Regions from separate parts of the Carnobacterium pleistocenium FTR1 genome, predicted to be linked through region 1. Evidence: predicted binding sites of a transcription regulator. Region 1 holds the regulator's gene; the other holds the start of a gene.
The links. Region 1 encodes LexA, which represses DNA repair genes until DNA is damaged. Its sites were predicted from a motif close to CNAACANNTGTTNG; they were not measured.
Positions count from the first base shown of each region.

Region 1 (7,730 bases):
ATTTTACTCTAGAAGAATTGACCGGTGCTCAGACGATACCAGCAGATGAATATTTTGTGTTAGGTGACAATCGTAGATCAAGTAATGATAGCCGGTACTTTGGAAATATTCCACTAGATTCGATTATTGGAGAAACTTCCTTTACCTACTACCCTTTTAATCGCATAGAAAATGTCCAATAATTAAATAAAGAAAGTAGGGGAAAGCAGTTGAGTAAAATTAATTTTTCTGATGGTCGAAATCAACCAGAAAGATCTTTTGAGCCTAGAAAGTCACGTCATTCTTCTTCAAGTCAAAAACGCAAAGAAAATAAAAGTCTTGGAAGTGAAATTTTAAGTACGCTACTATATTGTGTAGTAGCATTGATTATTTTTTTTCTTATTCGAAACTTTTTATTCGCTCCAGTAAGTGTAGATGGCGAGTCGATGGTTCCTACTTTAGAAGATCAGGATCGCTTGATCTTAAATAAAATCAATAATATAGAACGGTTTGATATCGTTGTTTTCCCTGCTCCGGATGAGCCTGAAAAACAGTATATTAAACGCATTATCGGTCTTCCAGGAGACTCTATTCGTTATCAAGACGACACTTTATACATCAATGAAGAACCCGTTGAGGAAGATTATTTGCAAAGCTCCATTGAGGAAATGGCTATCGGAGGCAACTTTACAGAAGACTTTTCATTAGCATCTAAAACAGGTGTAGAAACGGTTCCTGAAGGAAAATACTTTGTTATGGGAGATAACCGTCAAAATTCAAAAGATAGTCGTATTTTTGGGTTCGTAGATGCTGCAACTGTAAGTGGAACAGCTTCTCTACGTATTTGGCCCCTTAGAGAAATTGGTTCTATCGATAACGATTAAAAAAGAAATAAGAAAAAGACTTTAAGCAAGCTGTTCTTTTTTTGTGTAAATAGAAAGGTGAAAAAGTATGAACATTCAATGGTTTCCAGGACATATGGCAAAAGCGAGACGCCAAGTAACAGAAAAAATAAAACTAGTAGATATTATATTTGAACTAGTGGATGCAAGAATTCCACTATCAAGTCGTAATCCAATACTAGATGAAATAATCGGTGAAAAACCTAGAGTCATTATTCTAAATAAAAGTGACTTAGCTGATCCTATTCAAACAAAAAAATGGGTAGCGTATTTTAATGAGCAAGGAATAGCAGCGGTCCCTATTGTTGCGCAAGAAGGTAAGGGCATGAAACAACTTATGGAAAAAGCAAAAGAACTTTTGCAACCTAAATTTGATCGAAGAGCTGCTAAAGGTATTAAGCCTCGTGCAATTCGAGCAATGAGCATTGGGATTCCTAACGTTGGGAAATCGACCTTGATCAATCGTTTTATAAAGAAAAATGTTGCCATAACAGGGAATAAACCGGGAGTGACAAAAGCACAACAATGGCTAAAACTAGGCAAAGAATTGGAATTACTCGATACCCCAGGTATTCTTTGGCCAAAATTTGAAGACCCAGCAGTCGGCGAAAAATTAGCATTGACAGGTGCAATCAAAGATACCATTTTACAAATGGATGAAGTTGCGATGTATGGAATCGGTATAATGAAAACTTATTATCCAGAAACATTTGCTAAACGATTCCTTCTAACTAAAGAAGAATTAGAATTAGGAACACCTGAACTATTAATGCTGATTAGTGAACGAAGAGGTTTTCGAGAAGACTACAGCCGCGCAGCAGAAATGTTGATCTATGAAATTAGAAGTGGTAAAGCAGGACGATTCACATTAGATATTGCTCCGGTTTCTTTACCTAAAGAATAGGAGAACAAGAGTGGAAAAACCAGTAACTATTTTGGCAATTAAAAAACTTTTAACAACAATCACTGACCCGGCGGATGAACGATTGGCTCAAATCATGAATGATTCACGTAAAGGCGTGGTAAAAGCTTATCACACTTGGGAAAATCAGTTAAAAAAACAGCAATTGATTCTTGAAAAACAACAAGAAATGCTCCAAATCGAGCACTATTTTTGGGAAAAGGGAACACAATACATTGCTGGAATTGATGAAGTAGGAAGAGGGCCATTAGCTGGACCAGTTGTGGCTGCTGCTGTTATATTACCAATTGATTTTGCTGTGTTAGGGATCAATGATTCTAAGCAATTATCTAGTACAAAACGAGAATTATTATTCGACCAAATAAAAGAATCAGCTATAGCTATTGGTATTGGTATAAAAAATCACCAAGTGGTTGATGAAGTAAATATATATCAGGCAACTAAATTAGCAATGATCGAGGCCGTTCAGCAGTTGCCCCAACAACCTGAACAGCTATTGATTGACGCCATGCATTTGCCTACCAGTATACCTCAAGAAAGTTTTATTAAAGGAGACGCCAAAAGTTTGTCTATCGCTGCGGCCAGTATCATTGCCAAAGTAACAAGAGATAGAATGATGGCTGACTACGACGAGGTATATCCTGGATACGGTTTTTCTGAAAATGCCGGTTATGGAACTAAAGTGCATTTAGAAGGCTTAGAAAAACATGGGGTATGCCCAATCCATAGGAAAACATTTGCTCCCGTAAAAAAAATGCTACAGTAATAAAACTCTTTAAATCACCAAAATAAAAACAAAAAACGAATGAACAGGAGTATGCTCCTATTCATTCGTTTTTTGTTATTGGATATGGCTACGATATAAACCAATGACTTTACCTAAAATGCTGACTTCGTTAAGTAGGATAGGATTCATTGTATCATTTTCAGGTTGTAATCGATAATGATCTTTTTCTTTATAAAATCTTTTACAAGTCGCTTCATCATCAACAGTCATAGCGATGACAATATCGCCATTATTAGCTGTGCCTTGCTTGCGAATAATAACCTCATCGCCATCAAAAATACCTGCGTTGATCATACTTTCTCCTCGTATGGTCAACATAAATAGGGATTCATTTTCAAATTGTAAATTTGGTGGAAGTGGGAAATAATCTGTTGCTTCTTCTACTGCTAAAATAGGTTCGCCGGCTGTTACAGTTCCTAATAAAGGAATTTTATCTAACGCAATACCTAATTTACTTAAACCTAATGCTGTTAATTCAATTGCTCGTGGTTTACTAGGGTCTCGTTGAATATAACCATTTTTTTCTAAGCGAGAAAGATGCCCATGTACTGTTGAGGTTGAAGATAATGAGACAGCAGTTCCAATTTCTCTAACAGTTGGAGGGTATCCCTTCAATTTAACTTGACTATAGATATATTGCAAGACCTCGACTTGTCTTGATTCTGGATTTTTACTCATAATAGATATAAACACCTCGTTTCTTTTTTTATCATTTTAAGATTACCATATATGGTATAACAAATCAAACAAACGTTCGTAGATAAAGAGGATAAAAGAATGTTTTTTTTAAAGAAGTTTGTTACAATTGAACAAGAAAATAAAAATAATGTTGGAGTGATTAGATGTTGCCAAAAGAACAAATTGAAAGAATAAATGCTTTAGCTAATAAATCGAAAACAAAAGGCTTAACCATCCAAGAACAAGTCGAACAAAAAAAACTTCGTGATGCTTATATTGAAGCTTTTAGAGGTGGAATGAAAAACACAATTGAGGGTGTGAAAATAGTTGATGAAGAGGGCAATGATGTAACTCCTGAAAAATTGAAAGAAATACAAAAAGAAAAAGGCCTTCATGGCAGATAAGAACAAATAAATGTTCTTGAATGTGATAAGTATTAGATACTCCCAATCGTTAACAATCGTTTCGTGAAAGCGTTGCACTTAATCTGGAATAATAGTAAACTAAAGGAGTATTAAAAGAGAGTTCAAATCGAAAGGATGATTTTTTTGTTTGATAACACAGATCAATTAGCAGTAGCTACAATTAGAACACTAAGTATGGATGGTATACAAAAAGCCAATTCGGGACATCCAGGGTTACCTATGGGAGCTGCACCAATGGCTTACACATTGTGGACAAAACAATTAAAAGTAAATCCAAAAAATGCGAAATGGTTCGACCGTGACCGTTTTGTTTTATCAGCTGGGCATGGTTCAATGTTACTTTACAGTTTATTACATTTAGCTGGATATGACGTGAAAATTGATGATTTAAAACAATTCCGCCAATGGGATAGTAAAACTCCTGGACATCCAGAAGTAAATCATACAGATGGGGTAGAAGCAACGACTGGTCCTTTAGGACAAGGAATTGCAAATGGCGTTGGGATGGCAATGGCAGAAGCTCACTTAGCTGCCACTTATAATAAAAAGGGCCACACCATCGTTGATCATCACACCTATGCTCTATGTGGAGATGGTGATTTAATGGAAGGTGTTTCAGCCGAATCTGCAAGCTTAGCTGCTCATTTGGAGCTCGGAAAATTTATTGTTCTTTATGATTCAAATGATATTTCTCTAGATGGACCAACATCTAAAGCATTTACTGAAAATGTTGGACAACGGTTTGAAGCTTATGGTTGGCAACATATTCTTGTCAAAGATGGTAATGATTTAGAAGAAATCAACGCAGCAATCAAAGCTGCAAAAGCTGAAACAAAAAAACCTACTTTAATCGAAGTTAAAACAGTTATTGGTTTTGGTGCTCCTAACGCAGGAACACATAAAGTCCATGGTGCACCAATTGGAGCAGAAGGAATTACAGCTGCTAAAAAGGCTTACGGATGGGAAAATGTCGACTTCTTCGTTCCTACTGAAGTAGCGGATCGTTTTAAAGAAACAATGGTAGAAAAAGGTGCTAAAGCTGAAGAAGAATGGAAAACAGCATTTGAAGATTACCATGCTGAATATCCAGAATTAGCTGAACAATTTGAATTAGCTCTAAGTAATGAATTACCAGCAAATTGGGACGCTGACTTGCCATCTTATGATGTTGAAGATAAAGCATTAGCTTCTCGTGTTACAAGCAGCCAAGCTCTAAATGCAATTGCAAAAAGAGTTCCTTATTTATGGGGCGGTTCTGCTGATTTGTCTTCATCAAATAATACAATGATATCAGATGAAAAAGATTTCCAAGCTGGTCAATATGACGGAAGAAATATATGGTATGGTGTTCGTGAGTTTGGTATGACAGCTGCTATGAACGGAATTGTCTTACATGGTGGTACTAGAACGTATGGTGGAACATTCTTCGTATTTACTGATTACTTGCGTGCGGCTGTTCGTTTAGCAGCTATTTCTAAATTACCGACAACATACGTGTTCACACATGATTCAATTGCTGTTGGAGAAGATGGTCCTACTCATGAACCGATAGAGCAATTATCTAGCTTACGTGGTATGCCTAACCTTTCAATTATCCGTCCAGCAGATGGAAATGAAGTTGTTGCTGCTTGGGAATTGGCTCTAACGTCGACAGATCACCCAACAATGTTAGTCTTATCTCGTCAAAATTTACCTGTATTACCTGGGACTAAAACAGGAGCTCGTACGAATGTTGCTAAAGGAGCTTATGTCATTTCAGCTCAAACTGGTGAAAAACCAGAAGGTATTTTATTGGCATCTGGTTCAGAAGTAGCTTTAGCTATTGAAGCTCAAAAAGCTTTGAAAGAAAGTGGACAAGATGTTTCAGTTGTTTCTGTCCCAAGTTTTGACTTATTTGAAAAACAAGATTCAGCTTATAAAGAAAGTGTTTTACCAAATGAAGTTCGTAAACGTGTATCTATTGAAATGGGTGCTACATTTGGTTGGGAACGTTATGTCGGCCTAGACGGAGCTTCAGTTGGTATCGATAAGTATGGTGCAAGTGCACCTGGAGATACTGTTATTAAAAATTATGGTTTCACAGTAGAAAATGTTGTGAAAACATTTAATAACTTATAATATTAGGCCCTGTAAGTTGAACTTCACACTTGCAGGGCTTTCTTTTGGATATTTTTTGGTGAAATATGTCTTTTTAACGAAAGAAATAGAATTTTAGTTTATTTTTATACTATTATTTAGTACAATTAAGTCTTGAGAGGTTTGAAAGGAGTGAATAAAAATGAATTTAGGTCTTGCTATTTTTTTAATTATATTAGCTTTGGTTGGTGGAGCTGTCGGTGGATTCTTTATCGCTAGAAGATACATGATGGATTATTTCAAAAAAAATCCACCTGTTGATGAAAACATGTTGCGTATGTTAATGATGCAAATGGGACAAAAACCATCAGAAAAGAAAATTAAACAAATGATGTCATCAATGAAAACACAAACAACCAAGACAACAAAAACAAGTAAAAAGAAATAGTCGCATACACTGGCCTATGAAAATCAAAAGGTGCGCACAGATAATTATCTGTGCGCACCTTTTGATTAAATAAGGGTAAATAAGGGGCAGCAAAAAAGTGAAGTTTGTTAATAAAGGTATGGTATTTTTTGTTTTGGTTGTAAGGTTAGTCATTAAAAGAAAACTTAGTTGCTTTGATTCAACCCTTAATTTCTTCACTAAAGCCCCTCTTGGTGTAAATTACTAAGCTGTAGGAGAAAGTGAAAGATTTGCGAGCGGCTTTAAACATAATTGGTAAAACTCAAAAGAGTACCTTAAAAGTAAACGTGATAAAGATAGTTGGTAGAGAAGACAAGAATTTTGAAGAGAATAGCCAAATGACATAATAAATTTTTGGAAAGTTGTCTCAATCAATCAATAATGAAAAAAGCGAAAAGTCATTAACGACTTTTCGCTCTTTTTATTATTTTGTACGATCGTATTTAAATGAAGGGTCAATTTCTATATCCAATTGATCAAAAGCTTGTTGCATTTGTTCGTCGATCATTTTTAAATTTTCTTTTGAAAGTTTAATTTTAGGATCTATGTTGATTGGATCTCCAAAACGAATGGTTACTTTCTGTCGTTTTAAAATTCCAGCTAAAGTTATAGGTCCTTGATAGACTGCAGGAATGATTGGAACACCGCTTAATTTAGCAATCGTAGCTGCTCCTCCTTTTATTTCGTCAGAATGCCTTGTTCCAGTTGGGAAAATCATAAGACTCAAATTTCCGTTCTTCAGGATTTTAACAGGTGTTTTAATAGCGCTAGGCCCTGGATTAGCGCGATCCACTGGAAAGGCGTTGGCATGTCTAATGATCCAACTTAAGATAGGATTCTGGAACAATTCTTTTTTTGCCATAAAAGTAAAGGGTTTAGGGCTAGCCGCTATAGCTAGGTAAACAGGATCAATCCAGGTTCTGTGCGGTGCTACTAAGATGTAAGATGTATCAGTTGGCAACTTGGTACGATTTTCATAATGTGCATTGCCATTTAAAATGGCTAACAGAAAACGCAAAGTGCCACGTAGAATTCTATAAAACAAATTTATTCAACCTCTCATTAGTTCAGTTTTCTGAAGCATTTTTTATAATAATAGTATGATTCATAACTGATATTTTAGCAAGTTATTTTTAATCTATCCAATAACTAATAAAAATGTGCAGGTTATTTGTGGAAATAAAATAGCAGAATCGTTTAGACTTAAAAGAAAAAATTTTCTTTTTTAGCTATAATGACGTACAATAGAGAGATAGAAAAAAACGCGCTTTTAAAGAAAAAATTATGAAAAGCAAGAAAGTAGGGGAATGTTGAATGAAATGGAGTATACCAGAACGCGTTATTGAGCAAGGAAGACAATATGTTGCAGAGAAACGCGTCCTTTCAGTCAACTCATTTTTAGAAAAAAAAATATGGTCCGCCGAAGTTATGGGAAGTGATATTTTTCATGTTGAATTAGACGGTTCTACAAAAGAAGATGATTTTTGTGAATGTC
Region 1 is NZ_JQLQ01000002.1:1,502,906-1,510,635, reverse strand. It holds gene lepB (signal peptidase I) at 1-182, shown strand, start outside; gene lepB (signal peptidase I) at 210-863, shown strand; gene ylqF (ribosome biogenesis GTPase YlqF) at 931-1,785, shown strand; gene BP17_RS07350 (ribonuclease HII) at 1,796-2,569, shown strand; gene lexA (transcriptional repressor LexA) at 2,645-3,268, opposite strand; gene BP17_RS07340 (DUF896 family protein) at 3,433-3,672, shown strand; gene tkt (transketolase) at 3,808-5,811, shown strand; gene BP17_RS07330 (YneF family protein) at 5,972-6,217, shown strand; gene BP17_RS07325 (lysophospholipid acyltransferase family protein) at 6,660-7,280, opposite strand; gene BP17_RS07320 (DEAD/DEAH box helicase) at 7,550-7,730, shown strand, end outside.

Region 2 (7,730 bases), 1.4 Mb from region 1:
TCGTTTGACAAAAGAAATATTAAATTCCTACTCTCAAGTTCTCTTTTTACAACTATCTCAAGTTTATCATTCACAACTCTCTAAAATTTATGATAGTATTACCAACTTTGATTTACCTCTAATAGTGCTTCAAAAAATTGAAAGAAACTATCGAGACATCACTTTATCCGGTTTAGCAGCTGAATTAGGTTACAATAAAAATTATTTATCAAACTTAATCAAAGAAAAGACGGGTAAAAATTTCAAAGAATTAGTCACTCAGCAACGTTTAAAAGAAGCACACCAATTAATTCTTTCAACAAATGCAAATATTGAATCAATTGCAGAATATGTTGGGTATTTTAATAAAACACAATTTTACAAAAAATATCGAGAATATTTTAAGACTACCCCAAATAAAGTTAGAAATTTAAGGTGAGCTCTTTTAATTTCTGAAAAATAATGATTGCCTGTAGTCCTATTAAGAATCAAGAATTCTGAGCAGTACTCTAACGCTACACAAGCAAATTCGTTCGTTCATTTCAAAAAAAATCTCCTTTGGAACATCGACATCATTTGTTAAATAACCAAAAAAAAGTATCAACTTCTCTTAAGAGAAATTGACACTTTTTTTAATTTGTTTTAGGTTTAAAGTGCCGTTTTTAGAGGTTGGCAAACTTCACACTTACGTTGATTTTTATTTTTAAATTTCGTAAATGATTTTTCAAAATGATTGCCACACGCACATTCAAATTGTAGCTTTTGCGAAAAACCATGATATTCTGTCGTTAATAACTTACTATCTGAATTTTTTGAAACAAATTCTTGAATAGTATCAATAGTCCAATGTTTTTTCATTCTCTTACACCTCCATATTTTAGCGCTAGTCGGAGGCTTACTTGGCATCCGTTCTAATTAAAAGCCTTCGTTTCCTTAAGCTCTTCATTATAACATGATTAGACACAATTAAAAAGACGAAGTATTCTTCTATCACTTTTGCAGTTATTTCTTTCTTATCTAAATAAAACCTTATCGAGTTTAATTTTTAATAGTGTTTTTTTACAAATTCAGCTGCTTGCTGGCCAGCTTGGCGACCAAAGACAATAATTTCGGCTACCGAGTTTCCACCAATACGATTGTTTCCATGTAACCCTCCAACCAACTCGCCTGCAGCATATAACCCTTCAATTGGCTGGTTTTCTTTATTCAAAACCTCTGCTTGAGTATTTGCTTTAATGCCTCCCATTGTATAATGAATCCCAGGAGCAATTTTTATGGCAAAATAACTTGGTTTAGTTAAGTCGTTTTCCATTGCAGTGGCACGATTAAATTCTTGGTCTACTTGATTAGCTATGCTTTCGTTCCACGTGACAACCGTTTTATGTAATTGACTGCCTTCTATATTGATTTTCTCTGCTAACTCTCTTAGATCTCCACCGCTGCTAACATACCCTTTTTTATCATAAAATTCGATGGCTTTTGCACGGTCACGCACCCCTTGATCAAAAATCAAATAAGCTGATTTTTCTGGTAAATCAGTAATGGCTGCAGAAACTTTATCCCGCGTATTTAACTCATCAATAAAACGATTTCCCGCTTGATTGACTAGAATGGCTCCTTCGCCACGAACGACTTCGCCTATTAAGATTCCTTCCTCTTGCTGAACTGTTGGATGAATTTGGATTTGATCCATATCAATCGCTTGTCCACCTAGCTTTTCAATCATGTTGATGCCGTCGCCAGTACTGCCTTTTTGATTAGTCGTTATATATCCTTTTAAATCTGGTCTAAATTTTTCAATCATCTTTTTACTTGCCCCAAATCCCCCAGTAGCAACTATGATTGCTTTACCTGTCAGCGTTTTAGGTTCTGATCCATTGATTTCAATAGTTACTTCATTAACTTTATTCTCATTTTTATTGATAGCTATGACAGCTGCATTTACCAGTATTGGAATGTTTCGTTTATGGACAGCTTTTAATAAGCCTTTGATCAAATAACTTCCAATTGCCGAACCATCAGCTGGACGATGGGTTCTTTTTTGCTTCATACCACCAGTTATTGTTAAATTAGATAACGTGATGCCATTCTTGTCTAACCAATCGATCGCTGCGGCAGAGTGATCCACAAAATAACGCAACAATTCTTTATCATTTGTCCCATGACCGCCCGCTAAAATTTCCTCATAAAAAGCATCATTGCTATCTTTTATGCCTTCAGCTTTTTGGAACTTAGTGTTTGAAGCATTCATCCCACTTGATGACTTCACTGTATTTCCTCCAGCAGTCGGCATTTTCTCTAAGATAACCGGATTCAGTCCCGCATCTTTTGCTTCAATAGCTGCAGTCAATCCCGCACCACTTGCGCCAATAATAATGATATCATATTTTTCTTTCAACTCATTCACATCAGCATACGTCTGTTCTGACGTATTTGATTTAACTTTAATTTCTTTAATTTTTGATTGTTTGTTTTTTTCAACTGTTTTGTAGGACGCTAGAAAAATACCAGTACAAGACACGAATGTAACATACCAAAAAAACTTTTTTTTCATCATTTCCTCCTTAAAGATAAACAATACACTTTATCATTCACAAATTATTCACTCTATCCTATCATTTATAGAAAAAATAATCTATGAGTTTTAAAATCTATTCTCTGTTACTCTTACAACCCTTATAGAAAATTCAGAAAAAAGAATCAAAGTAGTAAACATTTAGCAACTGGCTCCTTTTTTCAAGGTCCTTATTTGGTAAACTGAATGGCTTTTTCTCCAATATCAAAACGATAAAATGTTTGCGCTATTGGATTATCAGTTAAATAAAGGTAAGCCTTGTCTTGCGCTTCTTGCAGGGTTGAACCTTGTGCTGCAACAAATAAAATCCGGCCTCCATCAGAAACGAAACTGCCTTTCTTTTTCTTCATGCCTGCATTGTAAATAGTACAACCTGAACCTTCTACATTCAGTTGCGGCAAGGGGATATCGGTTACCATTTTTCCTGGGTAACCTTCAGCTGCAACAACAACACCCAATGTGTAGCGGTCCGTGTGTAGTTTGATATCGGGATCTTTTTCATTCAAGATATCATCAATTATTTGTGCCAAGTCAGAATCCAGCTGGTTCAAAATGACTTGGGTCTCAGGATCCCCAAATCGAGCATTAAACTCGATGACCCGCAGCCCTTTTTTGGTCATGATCAATCCAGCGTAGATGACTCCTTTGAAAGGACGTCCTTCAGCAACCATCGCATTAACAGTTGGTTTTATAACTGTTTCCAACACTTCTTGGATCAAGGATTCAGAAACTTGAGGTACTGGAGAATAGGCTCCCATACCACCCGTGTTCGGTCCTTTATCTCCATCATAAGCCCGTTTGTGATCTTGGGCAACTCCGGTATAATAGTATTTCGAGCCATTTACAAGAGCAAACAAAGAGAACTCTTCACCTTCGAGATATTCTTCGATCACAACTTTCGGTTTGCCTGCTGCGTATTTTCCATCTACTAACATCTCGCTTAAAGCATTCGTTGCTTCCGTCAGAGTCATCGCAACGACTACCCCTTTTCCGGCAGCTAAACCATCTGCTTTGATGACAATGGGTACGCCTTGTTCTTCCACATAAGCCAAAGCTGCATCATGGTCTTCGAATATTTCATAAGCAGCAGTAGGAATCGCATATTTTTTCATCAAATCTTTTGAAAATTGTTTTGAACACTCTAAGTCTGCTGCTTTTTTGCTTGGTCCAAAAACTTTTAATCCAGCTTGCTCGAAGGCATCTGCCAGCCCTTCAAATAGGGCTATTTCTGGCCCAATAAAAGTCCAAGTAATTTCTTCTGATTTTGCAAAATGAATCAATGCTTGATGATCATTTTCTGCGATGTTAACTAATTGGATCCCATCTTTTTCCATGCCAATATTTCCTTTAGCACAATAAACAGTTTCTACTAATGAGCTTTCTGTAAATTTTTTGGCGATGGCATGCTCACGACCACCACTACCGATAACAAGAAGTTTCATCTGCGAAATCCTCCAATTTTTTATTAAATAAATTGTATTTGAAAACTAATAACTAGTCTGATTTTTAAGCTATCTGAGAATAGAGTAAAACAAAATGATTTTCTATTTCGAAGTTACTCGAACTAGCGCTCGTTGCGGCTACTGAAACGAAAAATCGACTTTGAGTTACTCGAACTACCGCTCGTTACAGCTACTCAAACGGAAAATCACTTTGAGTTACTCGAACTACCGCTCGTTGTAGTTACTCAAATGGAAAATCGACTTTGAGTTACTCGAACTACCCTCGTTGCGGCTACTCGACTCTTAACAAGCTTGTTTCAAACCACACCTTAGTCATTTTCTGCTGTATTTAGGCTTAGTTTAGTACCGATTTGCATCCAGAAACTAAATCCAGTAAAAACAAATGAAATGCGTACTAATACGCATTTCAACTGTGCTCATGCTCGTTTATTTCTTAATGTCTGAAATGACGCACACCTGTTTTTATCATGGTCATTCCATATTTATTTGCCATTTCAATAGAATCTTTATCTTTGATACTTCCACCTGGCTGAATGATTGCTTTGATGCCATGTTGCGCTGCGAATTCAACACTATCATTCATAGGAAAGAACGCATCACTAGCCAATACAGCACCTTCGATAGCATTGCTTGCTTCGGCCTGATCGATTGCAATCTTAACGGATCCGACACGGTTCATTTGACCGGCCCCGATTCCAACAGTTTGTTTGCTATTTGCCAACACGATCGCATTGCTCTTTACGTGCTTAACGATTTTCCAGGCAAAGTCCATAGCGTTCATTTCCTCTTCAGTTGGTTTACGGTCCGTCATAACTTCCCAATTAGCTGGTATGTCTTCGGTACTGATATCTTGTGTTTGTTCCAATATACCACCCAATACAGAAACAACTTCTTTGCCGCCTACTTTTGCCGTTGAGAAATCCAAGGTCATGATCCGAATATTTTTTTTCTTTGATAAAATAGCTAAGGCTTCTTCTGTATAGCTTGGTGCAAGAACGATCTCTAAGAACATCTTACTCAATTTTTCAGCTGTCACAATATCTAATGGACGATTTGCAACTACGATCCCGCCAAAGATAGAGATGGAATCAGCTGCATAACAGCGATCAAAAGCCTCTTCAATCGTTTCAGCAATACCTACCCCACATGGATTCATGTGCTTGACTGCAACCACTGCTGGTTCATCGAATTCACGAATGATACGAATAGCCGCATCCGCATCTTTAATGTTATTGTATGATAATTCTTTTCCATGTAATTGATGAGCATTGGCAATCGAGAAGGGTACAATGAGCGCTTCTTGGTAGAAATTAGCCACTTGATGTCCGTTTTCACCGTAGCGTAACTTTTGTTTCAAATCATAAGTCAATGTCAATTTTTCAGGTTCTGCTTCTCCAACACTGGCAGTCAAATAGTTCGCGATCAAGGCGTCATAACTCGCAGTGTGGCGGAAGACTTTTGCAGCTAAAGCTTGACGTGTTTTAAGAGTCGTTGCTCCTGTTTCTTCCAATTCACTGATGACATTACTATAATCAGCTGGATCCGTCAGAACAGTCACACTTGCATAGTTTTTAGCCGCACTGCGTAACATGCTTGGGCCACCGATATCGATATTTTCAATGGCTTCTTCTAAAGTAACATCCTTTTTACTGATGGTTTCTTTGAATGGATAAAGATTGACCACAACAAAATCAATCGGAATGATTTGGTGTTTTTCCATTGCTAGCATGTGTTCGGGTAAATCACGTCTCCCCAATAAACCACCATGGATAAGGGGATGCAATGTTTTGACCCGACCGTCCATCATTTCTGGGAATCCAGTCACTTCTTCAACAGAAATTGTGGGGACACCTGCCTCTTCCAATACTTTCTTGGTTCCACCAGTTGAAATAATTTCGATATCTTGTGCCACTAATGCTTGTGCGAATGGTACAATACCTGCTTTGTCTGAAACGCTGATCAATGCTCTTGTCACTATACGCCACTCCTCAATTTTTATTCGCTTTTTTTATGGTTTTATTTTCAATCAATTTTTGAATGACTTGCGGATAAAGACGGTGCTCTACCTGATGGATTTTTGCCTCCAAAGAGTCTAAAGTATCTTCAGGTAAAATAGCCACTTTTTCTTGTGCGATAATTGGTCCAGTGTCTACCCCTTCGTCAACAATGTGCACCGTTACACCTGTTTGCTTTTCATTTGCTTCAAATGCATCTTTAATGCTACTTCTGCCAGGAAAATAAGGCAATAACGATGGATGGATGTTCAAGATACGATTCACATATGCCCTTAGCAATGTCGGTCCAATAATTCTCATGTATCCTGCTAATACAACCAAATCAACCTGATTCAGTTCAAGTTGTTTCAATAGTTCAGTCTCATAGGCTACGCGATCAATATAATTTTTCGGACTGAACACCGTAAAAGGGATACCCAATTTTTTTGCACGCTCTATGGCATAAGCTTTCGGATTATCGCAAAATAGGAAACAAATGGTCGCCTCGACTTGTTTGGAGGCAATGGCTTCTGCTATTGCTTGGAAATTAGACCCATTTCCTGAAGCAAATACGGCTATTCTCATAGTTGCTGCTCTTTCAAAATAACCTTTTCTTCTGATTCGTTTGAAACTACCGAACCAATCACATAGCCTTTTTCATTATTCTCTGCAAGAATAGCGAGTACTTCAGCTACTTTTTCAGGAGCAACAGCAAGGACCATGCCGATTCCCATGTTGAATATTTCATACATTTCAGACTCTGGAATCTTACCAACCGTTTTCATCGTTTGAAAAATTGGCAATACTGGCCAACTGCCTAATTGAATCTGAGCTTGTACATTTTCAGGAAGCATCCGTGGGATATTTTCAATAAATCCGCCTCCTGTGATATGGGCAACACTATGAAGCAATTGTTTTTTTATCAAAGGCAGTAAAGCATTTACGTAAATTTTCGTTGGCGTCAATAAAACATCCCCCAACTCTTGATTATCCAATCTAGGCACTTTATCCGTCAAGTTATATGCGTTATCTTTAAAGAAGATTTTTCGTACTAAGGAATACCCATTTGAATGGATACCTGTTGAAGGTAGTCCAATCAAACTGTCGCCTTCTTTAACTAATGAAGCAGATAATAAGGCTTCTTTTTCTGCAATACCTACTGTGAATCCCGCTAAATCAAAATCTTCAGGATCGTACATATCTGGCATTTCAGCTGTTTCACCACCAATTAAAGCGGCTCCCGCTTGAACACATCCTTCGGCAATACCGGCTACAATTTGCTCGATTTTTTCAGGATGATTTTTTCCAATCGCAATATAATCTAAGAAGTAAAGGGGTTCTGCTCCTTGCGCCACAATATCATTGACACACATCGCAACACAATCGATGCCAATAGTATCCCATTTTCTAGACTCAATGGCTAACATTAGTTTTGTACCCACACCGTCTGTCCCTGATATCAGAACCGGTTTTTTATAGTTGAGTTCACAAAGATCAAAATGACCGCCGAATCCACCGATTTCTCCAAAAACACCCGGTCGTTTAGTCCGTTCGACATGTTTTTTGATGCGCTTGACGGTTTCATAACCAGCAGTGACATCCACACCAGCTTTCGCATAGGCATTTTCCATTGTTAGCCTCCCCTAAGATTTTCTTTTTGAATTTCGGTCATATTCGTCACATAATCTTCTTCATAGTCGTACAATCCTGCTGGATAAT
Region 2 is NZ_JQLQ01000002.1:121,365-129,094, reverse strand. It holds gene BP17_RS00770 (AraC family transcriptional regulator) at 1-418, shown strand, start outside; gene BP17_RS00765 (hypothetical protein) at 628-837, opposite strand; gene BP17_RS00760 (flavocytochrome c) at 1,025-2,533, opposite strand; gene purD (phosphoribosylamine--glycine ligase) at 2,725-3,996, opposite strand; gene purH (bifunctional phosphoribosylaminoimidazolecarboxamide formyltransferase/IMP cyclohydrolase) at 4,451-5,992, opposite strand; gene purN (phosphoribosylglycinamide formyltransferase) at 6,006-6,596, opposite strand; gene purM (phosphoribosylformylglycinamidine cyclo-ligase) at 6,593-7,642, opposite strand; gene purF (amidophosphoribosyltransferase) at 7,645-7,730, opposite strand, start outside.
Region 2: the regulator LexA is predicted to act here: its motif matches at 4,115-4,128, upstream of purD (phosphoribosylamine--glycine ligase).